One region of the Priestia sp. USM5 genome, then DNA from elsewhere that is predicted to be linked to it. Evidence: riboswitches for the same ligand, from Rfam matches in the RefSeq annotation. Region 1 holds a riboswitch; each other region holds the start of a gene.

Region 1 (4,276 bases):
AAATAATAACTTTTCTTCAAGCTGCTTAATTTGTTTTTTTAGCTGTTCTACTTCATTATTGATAGATATTTGAACCACTGTTAACAAACTCTTTAGCTTTTTCTTTCATTCCTTCTTTTCTTACTTCGTTTACATCTTTTTCATTTTCTTGAGTCATGTTACGAATATCTTGAGAAATACGCATCGAACAGAATTTAGGTCCACACATTGAACAGAAATGGGCTGTTTTAGCACCTTCAGCGGGAAGTGTTTCATCGTGATATTCTTTTGCGCGCTCTGGATCTAGTGACAGGTTAAATTGATCATTCCATCTAAATTCAAATCTTGCTTTAGACAGAGCATTATCGCGTTTTTGTGCTCCTGGATGGCCTTTTGCTAGGTCAGCAGCATGCGCAGCAATTTTATAGGTGATAACGCCTTCGCGAACGTCTTCTTTATTCGGGAGTCCTAAATGTTCTTTTGGCGTTACGTAGCAAAGCATAGCTGTCCCAAACCAGCCAATCATTGCAGCACCAATACCTGATGTAATATGGTCATAGCCTGGAGCGATGTCGGTTGTAAGCGGTCCAAGAGTATAGAAGGGAGCTTCCTGGCATATTTCCATTTGTTTATCTACGTTTTCTTTGATGAGATGCATTGGAACATGTCCAGGACCTTCAATCATAACTTGAACATCGTGTTTCCAAGCAATTTTAGTTAATTCACCAAGCGTTTCTAATTCACCGAACTGTGCCTCATCATTAGCATCTGCAATGGAACCAGGACGTAGCCCATCGCCAAGCGAAATAGCAATATCGTATGCTTTACAGATTTCACAGATTTCTTCAAAGCGAGTATATAAAAAGTTCTCTTCATGATGAGCTAAACACCACTGCGCCAAGATGGATCCTCCGCGTGAAACAATACCTGTCGTACGTTTCGCTGTCAGAGGAATATAACGTAAAAGAACACCTGCGTGAATAGTAAAGTAATCAACACCTTGTTCTGCTTGTTCAATTAATGTATCGCGGTATGCTTCCCACGTTAGATCTTCTGCTACGCCTTTTACTTTTTCAAGCGCTTGGTAAATAGGAACGGTCCCTACAGGAACAGGCGAGTTGCGGATAATCCATTCGCGTGTTGTGTGAATATCCTTTCCAGTTGATAGATCCATAATTGTATCGGCTCCCCAACGCGTTGCCCATGTCATTTTTTCTACTTCATCTTCAATAGCTGAACGAATAGCTGAATTTCCGATATTAGCATTAATTTTCACATGGAATTTGCGGCCGATAATCATCGGTTCGCTCTCAGGGTGATTGATATTATTAGGGATAATTGCACGTCCTCTTGCTACTTCTTCACGCACAACTTCAGGATTCATCTGTTCACGAATAGCGATAAATTCCATTTCGGGCGTGATGATTCCTTTTTTCGCATAGTGCATTTGCGTTACATTTTGATTTTTTTTCGCGCGCAAAGGTAAACGTTTAGTGATAAAGCGCTCGTACTGATCTCTTGGATCACCGTCATAATAACCGTTATCCTGTGGCTGAACCGTACGGCCTTGATATGTTTCTACATCGTTTCGTTCTGCAATCCACTTTTCGCGCAGAGCCGGTAATCCTTTTTGTAAATTAATTTCATAAGAGGGATCTGTATAAACACCGCTCGTGTCGTATACACGTACGGGACTATTTTCTTCTTCACCAAAAGACCCTGTAGTAGGAGACTGATGAATTTCACGCATAGGTACTTTAAGGTCTTGTCTGGATCCTTGGACATATACTTTGTGACTGTTTGGAAAAGGCTTTTTCATAGAAACTGATACATTTTGTTTTGACATTACATATTCCTCCGGTTTCGCATAAAGTGTAGCTATACCGAACCATAAAAAAAATCGGGTTCTGTGATAGACAGAACCCGATGGAATAGGCAAAAAAAGAATAAAACTATACTATTCTTTTCAAGACTACTTCCCTCCGCTGGTATAACCCAAATCAGGTTCAAAGGGTTAAAGAGTTTTATTGCACTCTTCTCTCAGTCTGAGCTATCAGACACCCCTAGTAGAAATAACATTCAAATTATTCAATTTACGGCTTAAGTTTACCATCATTCGGTAAAAAATCAACCCTTAAATAAAAAAAGCTAGACAATTAGCGTTGTCTAGCAGCATCGATTGCAATCACAATAGCTGTAATAATATGCATGATAAATCCCAAAAATGGAATCCAAGCAACCAGTGAGGTAACAAGTCCTAGTATGTTTCCATAAGCAGATAACCCTCGTCTATTAGCTAAAATGAGTGTGATAGCATGAAGAATAAATCCAATAAAAAGAGGAGTATAGCTAAAGCCCATAACAATCCCCGCGCCAATTAAAGGAATTCCCAGCAAGGCTTCATACCCAGCAGTGACCCATTTCATTGTACGTACATTTCCATTCATAGTAAAAAGCCTCCTAAAAAAGATACTACTATATACGAGAAAAGAGAGAAAAAAGTTTCAAATTACTTAGGGGATATGTCGTATAAGTCAGCCCTATTGGAATAAAATGATAGATGACAGTAAAGGGGGATGGAAAAAACATAATAATTTAGTCATTTTTTCACACTAAAGAAAAATAGTCTAGATGATTCATTTTTAGCTAAGGGACCAGAATTTATACTGAACATAGTGACTGCTTTTTAAAATAAATAAAAGCTGATATCGTGTTTTTTGGTTGTAGCATGTAAGCTTTTTATTACAAATTATTAAAGATTCTTATCTTTTTGCAAATACACATTGTATTTCATAGTTTTAACAATTATGATAAAAAAGCAAGTGTCAAAATAGGAAAATAGTTGAGCATGTAAAACGAAGCGATAAGCTTATTAATTTGAAAGAAAGGCAAGGTACATAGCTTTATGTGGGAAATTATTGTAGCAATCATTTTAGGGATTGTAGAAGGTTTAACAGAGTTTGCTCCCGTTTCGTCAACTGGGCATATGATTATTGTGGATGACCTGTGGTTAAATTCAAAAGAATTATTTTCATCTCCAGTAGCTAATACATTTAAGATTGTTATTCAGCTAGGCTCGATCTTAGCAGTAGTTGTTATTTTTAAAGATCGTTTTATTAATTTATTAGGATTGGGAAAAAAACCAGCTGCTGCAATTGGACCGACAAATCGCTTAAATTTAATGCAAGTAATTGTTGGTTTGTTACCCGCAGGAGTGTTAGGACTTTTGTTTGATGATTACATTGATGAACATTTGTTTTCTTTAAATACGGTGCTAATTGGCTTAGTGGTCGGAGCTGTATTAATGATTCTAGCAGATTTGTTTGGACCTAAACGTCCGCGTGTAGAGACGGTGGACCAAATGTCTTATGGACAAGCACTAGGTATAGGACTGTTTCAATGTATTGCTCTTTGGCCAGGTTTTTCTCGTTCAGGCTCAACGATTTCAGGAGGGGTTCTTCTTGGAATGAGCCATAAGGCAGCCGCAGATTTTACATTTATTATGGCAGTGCCAATTATGGCAGGAGCAAGTGGACTTTCATTGGTTAAAAACTGGCAGTATTTCACATCAGATGCACTACCGTTTTTTATTGCTGGTTTTATCAGCGCCTTTATTTTTGCGCTTATATCGATTCGCTTTTTCTTAAAATTAATCAACCGCATTAAATTAGTTCCGTTTGCCATTTATCGAATTGTCTTAGCGGCTATTCTATATTTTGTATTTTTATAAAATAAATAAGCGTATTTTATAGCCATTTAAACTTCTGATAAAGACTTAAAAAGCAAGAAAAAGCTATTGCAACATTGCAATAGCTTTTTTGCATAAATATATATTATTGTCTTTTGAAAGCGTTTTATAAACATGGGTATTGACAAAACGTGTCGAAAAATAGTAAATTAATATTTGTGCAGTATAAAGTTAAGTAAAAGTAAGACTTCTGTTTAGTTTTATTGACTGTAAAAAACGTATGACAACGTATAGATCGTTTTAATTTTATAAAAATTGAATAATAAGCTTAATCGTATAGAGCGGGGGAATCATTATCGGCAGTAAAGCTGCCTTGGGGTGAATCCTTACAAAAGGTAGGAAACTCTCAATTCCGAATCCGACAGTTAACCTCGTTTGCTTTATTGAGAGAAAGAGCCCAAAATAGCGTAAGTAAAAGGCTGTTCTTTCTTAAGAATAGTCTTTTTTTGTTTTTTCAGAAAAGTATATACAAATGTCATACATCTTTGGGGAGGTACATCTATGAAAAAAATTCGTTTTGGTTTGGCTACGCAGATTTTTACCGGTTTA
Region 2 (4,276 bases), 1.7 Mb from region 1:
GCTCCTAGACCAATTGCTGCCCCAGCAGATGCTAAAATAAAACCGAGGCGTGAAGACCACTGATTTCCTTTACTCATATAATGTTACTCTCTCCTCTTCTAAACTCAAAACTCATCTGATTAGTACTGTACCATAAATGCAGAAGAAAATCATTCCCGTTTTACTTTTTTCTATAAAACGATATCTATATAGAATAGAAAAAATGAAGAAGCAGCTGCCTCTTCATTTTGAGTTTGATGTTTCTATTCAAAAATTATTCTCTGTACGATGATTCGTCTCCACGGTAGGCTTCTTGATTTGATATTTCTTCAATATGCATATGCCCTTCTCTCTCTAAACGAAGAACTGTACGCTCTGCATCTTCATAACTCTCGCACGTCACTTGTTTATATTCCATATCGTCTTTATCTGTGTAAGCCACTAAATATGTTTCCATTTTAACTCCTCCTATATAAACTATATGTAACGTATGTTGCCTTTTTCGTTTATTTCTAAACATATAGGCTCCAAACATAAAGCCTAGCATACTATAATAGCGGAACTTCAATTTAAAAAGTTGAATTTTTCATTATGCACCGATGCAACATGGAGGTTACGCTTATGACATTTATTTTATCATTCGTACCAATTGTTGTTCCTTTTGGTATTTTAATTAGCTTAATTGCTTTTACAGCTGCTTTTTTACAATCAAAAGAGCATCATAAAAAGCTCTAGCTTACAAAAGCTAGAGCTTCTTTTTAAAAACGTCTATAGCGTTTAATCAGTCCCACAATAATAGCAATTGCTAATAAAACAATCGAGATGATAACAGTAATGACAATTGGCTGATTTCCACTTTGTTTCACCGCAATGGCAATATAAGCCCAAATAAAAACAAGCGGATAAACAGCGTCTCGGTTTTTTAATGTAAACATAATGCCCAGCGCAGCCCCTACCAGCAGCATAATAATCGTCCATGCTAACTCATTTAGGCCAAGTAAGTGCTGTATTCCATTTGCTTGAAATACGACAAATACATTAACAATAGTCGCAACAGAAATCCATCCAAGATAAAGCGAAATCGGCAGACGCATAAACCATGTCGTCATCCGAGAATGCTGAATAATGGAATATACAATCATTAATGTGCCTAAAATAAAGAGCATAACTAAAAGGGATAACTTATAGTAATCGTTTTGGAAAATAAAGATCCACGCACTATTTAACAAACAGTTTAGAAAAAACCAAATGCCGATACGTGCATATATTTCCTTTTGATCTTCTCTTGCAAAAAATTGGCGTATAACCCAAATGGTTAATAACAAATAAATAACGCCCCAGATAGCAAAGGCATAACCGGCTGGTGTAAACAACGTAGGAACTTGCGCAGAAGCCTCTGCCGTTGTTTTGCCTCCTATTGGAATCGCATTTGCTAAATAATTCACAAGAAGTGTAATAGCCAAGCCTACTGTATTTAATACAGCATACAAACGAAATTTTGCCATTTTGTTCTCTCCTTTCTTCTATTTATATGGGAATGTTTCGGAGACGAAAACGGCTCTTCCCTTCATTAATACCTCTTCTTCCCTAAAAATATGCATTTTTAAACAAAAATGATTAAAAATAGCTTCAAGAAGCTACCTCTTTAAGAGATAAAAACCGTTAGGGAACAATTTTCCGTAACGCTTTCTATTTTTCAGAATATATGGTAAGTTAAACATAGACTAATAGGAAGTCCACTAGGGGTGCCGACCGGCTGAGACAAGTTTTCTTGATCCCTTTGAACCTGATCTGGCTCATACCAGCGTAGGAAAGTGGCAATGTTCAGTTTTGTACTGTCCTTTGCCACTCCGTTTATAAACGGAGTGTTTTTTATTTCCTTTATGTGCTTGTTTGTGACTTCCTCATAATTAAAGGAGGATTTTGATGTCATTTTCATCTCAATTAAGACAAGAAGCAAACTATATTTACGAAGCCATTTTTAACCACCCTTTTATTAAAGGAATTGCTGAAGGAGACGTGCCAAAAGAAGCGCTTATTCACTACGTTTCTCAAGACTACGAATACTTAACAGCATTTGTCCGCATTTACGGCGCTGCTTTAACAAAATGCCGTACGCGTACCGAAATGGAAGCCTTTAATGCCGGCATTTCTACGGTATTACATAGTGAAGTACACCCTCATAATAATTTTTGTGAAGTAGCAGGCGTACGCTATGAAGACCTCCACACTGAGGCTCTTTCACCAACGGCCAGCCACTACATTAACCATATGACAAGCGTTGCGCATACAGGCAGCTTAGCGGAAATCATTGCCGTGCTTCTTCCATGTCCGTGGACGTACGTTGAAATTGGCCAGCGCATTACAGAACAAGTAAATCCATCTCCTTCTCATCCTTTTTATGAATGGATTCAGTTTTATAATAATGAAGAAATGAATGGCACAACACAATGGTTTTGTAACAAACTTGATGAACTCACCGAGCAAGCGACTGAAGAAGAACGTAATCGTATGAAAGATCACTTTATCAAAAGCTGTGAGCTGGAGTATTTATTTTGGGAAATGGCGTATACACAAGAAAAATGGCCGCTTTCTCAGCTTTCACTTTCAAAATAACGAAAAAGCCTCCTATCAGGAGGCTTTTTATTTCAATAATTTTTTAATCATTTTCAAGTTTTGTTTCTCTGAAGGATAGCGGAATGACAAATCAAACTTCGTTGTTTGAGACAGCATGCTTTTAAAATGAGAAAATGTCTGAAAGCTGTCTTTTCCATGATATTGGCCCGTACCGCTTTCTCCAACTCCGCCAAAGGGTAAATATGGCGTAGCGATATGCATAAGCGTATCATTTATACAGCCTCCTCCAAATGAAAGACGCTCCGTTATGACATTTTGTACATTTGCACTTTCCGTAAACAAGTAAAGAGCTAACGGCTTAGCTTTTTCTTGAACTTTATGAATAACTTCGTCTAGCGTTTCGTATTCAATCATAGGAAGAATAGGCCCAAAAATTTCTTCTTGCATAACGTCTGATGTCCAGCTTACTTCACTTAACACCGTAGGTTCTATTGTGAGCGTACTTTTATTATACCCGCCTCCAACTATAGCGTTTCCGTCTTTTAAAAACTCAACTAGCCGAATAAAATGGCGCTCACTGACAATACGGCCGTAGCGCTCACTTTCAAGCGGATTACTACCGTAAAATTGATAAATCGCTTCGCGAAGTTTCTCCACTAGCTGCGCTTTTACCTTTTTATGCACGAGCAAATAATCGGGAGCAACGCACGTTTGGCCTGCATTCATTCCTTTGCCAAACATAATTCGCTTCGCTGCAAGATCTAGGTTTGCATCTTCATGTACAATGCACGGACTTTTTCCTCCTAGCTCCAGCGTGACGGGAATAAGCTGCTTCCCTGCTTCTTGCATAATAATTTTCCCTACATTTACACTTCCCGTAAAGAAAATATAATCGAGGGGCTGTTTTAAAAGCAGGCTCGTCGTGTCTACAGCGCCTTCAATCACCGTCACAAATGCGGGATCAAAAGCCTCAGCTAGTAATTCTTGTATAACCCGAGATACGCTAGGCGTTAATTCAGAAGGCTTTATAATCGCCGTGTTTCCAGCGGCAATCGCTCCTACTAAAGGAGACAGCGCTAATTGAAACGGATAGTTCCACGGAGCAATAATTAACGCGACTCCATACGGTTCAGGAACAATTTTCCCTTTAGAGCCCACGTGTGTTAAAGCGGTTTTTACTTTTTTAGGCTTCATCCATTTTGCTAAATGCTTAAGCGTAAACCGAATTTCCTCTAGTAAAATCCCAATTTCCGACGTGTACGCCTCTACTTCAGATTTATTCAAGTCTTGTTTTAAAGCATCCATAATTCTCTGCTCGTTTTGTTTGACTGCGTCTCTGAGCTTATTCAGCGCTTGAATGCGGCTGCTGATGCTCTTTGTCTTTTGTGCATAGAAATACTGCTTTTGTGTAGAGACAATATGTTCAATGACCGTTTCATCTGTGATATAGAATTGCTCGTGGTTCATCTCTTTCATCTCCCTATAAACATTCAGCTTCAACTGTAGCAAGCAAGCTTTTTAATAGCTCAACTGCCTCGTTTAAAGCCAATGAATAATATCTCTGCGTTCCTTTTTGCTCAATTTGCACAAGCTTTTGATCACGTAAAATTTTTAAATGATGAGAAATTGCCGGTCGTGATAAAGTAGACTCGTTTGCAATTTCATTAACGGTTAAAGGCTCTTTTTCCGCGAGCAGCAAAATAATATCTTGTCTTGCTGA
Region 3 (4,276 bases), 2.1 Mb from region 1:
TCTTTCTTGAAACAGCTGCGGATTCCACTCCTCCTCTGGCTGTACAGGTATTTCTATAATCGGAATGTTTTTCAGCGGCAGTTTTTTAGACTTAATGTATACGGTTGATCCGCTAACTTCTGTATTTTGCATGCCAGCCCCAATGACAGTAGCGCGCGTTGTTTCAGCGGCTTGAGATACGTGTATGGATTGAAACTGATACGCTAGCAGAGGACCAATGTCTCCATGTACAGCCACTTCCCTCACTGTTTTCGGCTTTTGCTTCTCCATCATTGCTCCTACCCCTCCTGAAATCATAATTGTTTCTGGTTGGATAGAAGATCTTGTATGAGGAGAAACGAGCAGCGAAGAGGTTTGAATTAGTGCTCTTACATAATTCACGGTTTCTTCAGCTAGTAATTGACAGATAGTAATTGACAGATAGACGAGAGTTTTTCAAATGTTGCTTTTTCACCTTCTCGCAGTATTAAAGAATTATTTTTTAAAAATTCAGTTAAATAAGGTGAAACGTAGGTAACAAAGCCGTCTGAATTCAGCCGAATTAATCTTCCACCTACATGCAGCGTAAACGTTTCGATCACTTTTCCGTTTTGACATAAAGCGATGTTAGCGGTGCCTCCTCCTACATCAATATTGGCAATTACTGCATTTGTTTCAGCGGAATGTTGTATTGCTCCTGATCCTTTTGCCGCCAATATTCCTTCCAAGTCAGCACCGGCTGTTGCAACAACAAAATCTCCAGCATGTTCGGCTAGATAGTGAACGATAGTTTCTGCATTTTGCTTTCTAGCAGTTTCTCCTGTGATGATCACAGCGCCCGCCTCCACTTGATCTAAGGAGATTTCTGCATTCTTGTACTCTTGTTCTAGTAGTACCGTTAATCGTTGAACATCGATTTCAACCTCGTTTAGCATAGGTGTGGTATAGATAGAACTTGCATACGTTACTTGACGATCAATAATTTGACAGCCTGGCAGCGTAAACTGATTTTGTTGATTTGCTATTAACAGTTTGCTTACAATCAGTTTTGTTGTGCTTGTTCCAATATCTAAACCTATGCTCGTGATCCATTTCTGTAGCATACGATCAATCCTTTATCTCGTTTGAATATGTTGACTATCATAAAACAGTTTTTTGAATATTTCACTAACTATGTTATCAAACCTGACACACTTTTGTGTAAACAAAGGTGACAAATGAAAAAAAAGACTAAATCTTGGTAGATTTAGTCTTTTTTCTTATGATGAATGTGATTTAGTTACAATCATTCTTGATGCCGATGGAATTAACAATGAAAGAATGACTAAGCAGGCTATTAGTGACCCTACCATTGAAATACCGTTCATTGAAAAAGAATACCACAGAGCGGACATACCTTTTGGTGCGTACGATCCCCAGAAAATAATACCAGCAATAAAGTGCCAGAAATAACGTGCGAAGCTTCCGATAATAAGGGATAAAACAATCAAAACAAAAGCTTTTGATCTGTTATTGGTAGCTAAATTTGTTTTAATAGATTGTGAAAAAATACCTCCAAAACCTATAAAAGCAAAAGCCACAATATATTCAATAAATGTTTGTAGCGCTGTTAAAATATAAGCCGTTCCTGTCGCTAACTGCAAAAGCCCCCATAATAGACCAGATAGAGCCCCGCCTTTTACTCCCCAGCGAAAGCACATAATAAAAATGGGCACCATGGAGAACGAAATACTTACAGCCGTTGCAATCTTAATGGAAGGCAAAAGGTCAAGTAGAAGTGCCAATGCTGCAAAAATAGCTATTTCAATTTTAGCCTGTAAAGGTAATGCTTTATTCACGTTTCTCACTCCTGTTTTTGAATCATTCATATCAAACGGTTTACACAGGAGTAAGCAAATATATGCTACTATTCCCACATTCCTACGCTAGCGTTAACTAACAGGTTCTAAGGGTCTGAACGTTTCGTTCACTCTCAGCACGGCGGCTCCCCCTGTGGTACGTTTGGATATTTATGTAGTATAAAGACAATGTTTATTATACCATATGTAACAAAATAGATTCGAGAGATTTCAAAGATGTTTCTATTTTCTGAATCTATTTTTTATAATGACAATCGTTTTAGTATTTGTTATACTTCTTTTATGTCAATTGAATATAAAAAACCCTCATCCTAATCGATGAGGTAGAGGTCGCAGTTTTTAATAGTAAAGTAACGGAAATGCAGAGAACATTGAGGATGTTGCTTGAAAGGAAAAATTGCCGAAGTTTAGATCACTTCTCGGTTGATTTAAGCTGGGGCTGTCTCCGAACAGGAACAGAACTGTCACATCATGCGAGTGATGTGAAGAGCTATCTTCACGGAAGGTTGACGCGGTTTTCAGATTTAAAAGCGCGCACATATACTGCGGGCTTTTTTTATGTTATCCCGTCTCTTTCCGTACATTCGAAAGGAGTATTTATCTATGCAAGAGCAGCAAGAATTAAAACGTGGGTTGAAATCTCGCCACTTAACGATGATTTCATTAGGAGGAGCCATCGGAACCGGCTTATTCCTAGCAAGTGGTGGAGCAATTCACACAGCAGGACCTGGGGGAGCGCTTTTAGCTTACGCTATCATTGGCGTCATGGTTTACTTTTTGATGACCAGCCTAGCAGAGCTCGCAGCTTATATGCCTGAAGCTGGTTCATTTAGTACGTATGCGTCTCGTTTTGTAGATCCATCCTTTGGTTTCGCTCTCGGCTGGAACTACTGGTATAACTGGGCTATTACGATTGCAGCTGAATTATCCGCTGGAGCCCTTATTATGAAATTTTGGTTCCCAAACTCTTCTTCTATTTTATGGAGTGCCCTGTTTTTATTAATTATGTTTGGGCTTAACTACCTTTCTGTAAAAGGATTTGGTGAATCTGAATTTTGGTTTTCGTTAATTAAAGTAGTAACGGTTATTATCTTTTTAGTTATTGGTATTATGATGATTTTTGGTATCTTTAACAATGAAGCACCAGGTTTTAAAAACTTCACGCTTGGTGATGGACCGATTCACGGTGGATTCTTCACTGTACTAGGTATCTTTATGGCAGCTGGTTTTTCATTCCAAGGAACAGAGTTGCTTGGAGTCGCAGCTGGAGAAAGTGAAGATCCGGAAAAAACGGTTCCTCGCGCAGTTAAACAAGTCTTCTGGCGCATCTTGTTATTTTATATTTTAGCTATTTTTGTTATTGGAATGCTTATTCCATACACAGCGAATTCATTAGCAAGTGATGACGTGCGAGTAAGTCCGTTTACTTTGATATTCGAACGAGCAGGTCTGGCGTTTGCAGCATCAGCGATTAATGCCGTTATTTTAACAGCTGTTTTATCTGCTGGTAACTCAGGCATGTATGCTTCTACGCGTATGCTGTGGAACTTAGCGAAAGATGGAAAAGCACCAAGGTTTTTAGCAAAAGTGAATAAACGAGGCGTTCCAGTTAATGCCTTAATCGCAACGGCACTTGTCGGTACACTTGCATTTGGTGCTTCATTTTTTGGAGACGGTGCGGTATATACGTGGTTACTTAACGCTTCTGGTATGTCTGGTTTTATTGCTTGGTTAGGAATTGCGATCAGCCACTATCGTTTTAGAAGAGCATTTGTTGCTCAAGGTCATGATTTGAGTGAACTTCCATATCATGCAAAACTTTTCCCATTTGGCCCTATCTTTGCCTTTATTTTATGTGCCGTTGTTATTTTAGGCCAAAACTATTCGGCGTTTATGGGTGACTCGATTGACTGGTACGGTGTACTTGTTTCTTATATCGGACTTCCTTTATTCTTAATTGTTTGGTTAGGATACAAATGGACGAAAAAGTCGAAGCTTATCCCGTTAAAAGAATGTCAAGTAACAGTGAAAAAATACGAATAAAAAAAGCGCTCTATTCAAAAGAATAGAGCGCTTTTTTTATATGAGCTGATCGGCAAAATGAAGAGATATATAAGCGGGTTGGTTTTTCATAACAAGCATATAACCTTTGAGGGGACGGTTATAGTAATCAGCAGCTTCGATATAATAAATACGCTGAATTAACCTGCTTAAATGAGTTGCAAAAGATGGAAGTTGGTGATTAGGAATGGTTTGGATGTAGTCTATGATTTCTTGTTTAGTTTGAAGGCCTGAACGGGTACATTCTAACAGATGAAAAAGCGGATCTGCTGCTATAGTAGATAGTTCAGAATTGTGTTTGATTCTATTCAGCTGGATATGCAGTTCTTTTTGGGACCATCTTTTCGGCACAGCTCTTAGATGTTGATATTGAAAAT

The links. Region 1 has a riboswitch for thiamine pyrophosphate ahead of thiC (phosphomethylpyrimidine synthase ThiC). Riboswitches for the same ligand answer to the same signal wherever they lie in the genome.
Region 2: another riboswitch for thiamine pyrophosphate. It lies ahead of tenA (thiaminase II); the one in region 1 lies ahead of thiC (phosphomethylpyrimidine synthase ThiC).
Region 3: another riboswitch for thiamine pyrophosphate. It lies ahead of thiT (energy-coupled thiamine transporter ThiT); the one in region 1 lies ahead of thiC (phosphomethylpyrimidine synthase ThiC).

The regions. Positions count from the first base shown of each region.
Region 1 covers NZ_JBSGKN010000001.1:4,209,486-4,213,761, reverse strand. The annotation lists gene thiC (phosphomethylpyrimidine synthase ThiC) at 56-1,825, opposite strand; TPP riboswitch at 1,940-2,054, opposite strand; gene ACWATA_RS22125 (hypothetical protein) at 2,136-2,426, opposite strand; gene ACWATA_RS22120 (undecaprenyl-diphosphate phosphatase) at 2,885-3,709, shown strand; cyclic di-AMP (ydaO/yuaA leader) riboswitch at 3,983-4,122, shown strand; gene gltT (glutamate/proton symporter GltT) at 4,229-4,276, shown strand, end outside.
Region 2 covers NZ_JBSGKN010000001.1:2,549,875-2,554,150, forward strand. The annotation lists gene ACWATA_RS13785 (sodium-dependent transporter) at 1-77, opposite strand, end outside; gene ACWATA_RS13790 (hypothetical protein) at 254-436, opposite strand; gene ACWATA_RS13795 (TspO/MBR family protein) at 738-1,484, opposite strand; TPP riboswitch at 1,711-1,809, shown strand; gene tenA (thiaminase II) at 1,906-2,595, shown strand; gene ACWATA_RS13805 (aldehyde dehydrogenase) at 2,623-4,023, opposite strand; gene ACWATA_RS13810 (ArsR/SmtB family transcription factor) at 4,037-4,276, opposite strand, start outside.
Region 3 covers NZ_JBSGKN010000001.1:2,153,338-2,157,613, reverse strand. The annotation lists gene ACWATA_RS11790 (ethanolamine ammonia-lyase reactivating factor EutA) at 1-381, opposite strand, end outside; gene ACWATA_RS11785 (ethanolamine ammonia-lyase reactivating factor EutA) at 393-1,082, opposite strand; gene thiT (energy-coupled thiamine transporter ThiT) at 1,239-1,847, opposite strand; TPP riboswitch at 1,880-1,980, opposite strand; lysine riboswitch at 2,155-2,339, shown strand; gene ACWATA_RS11775 (amino acid permease) at 2,442-3,881, shown strand; gene ACWATA_RS11770 (hypothetical protein) at 3,918-4,276, opposite strand, start outside.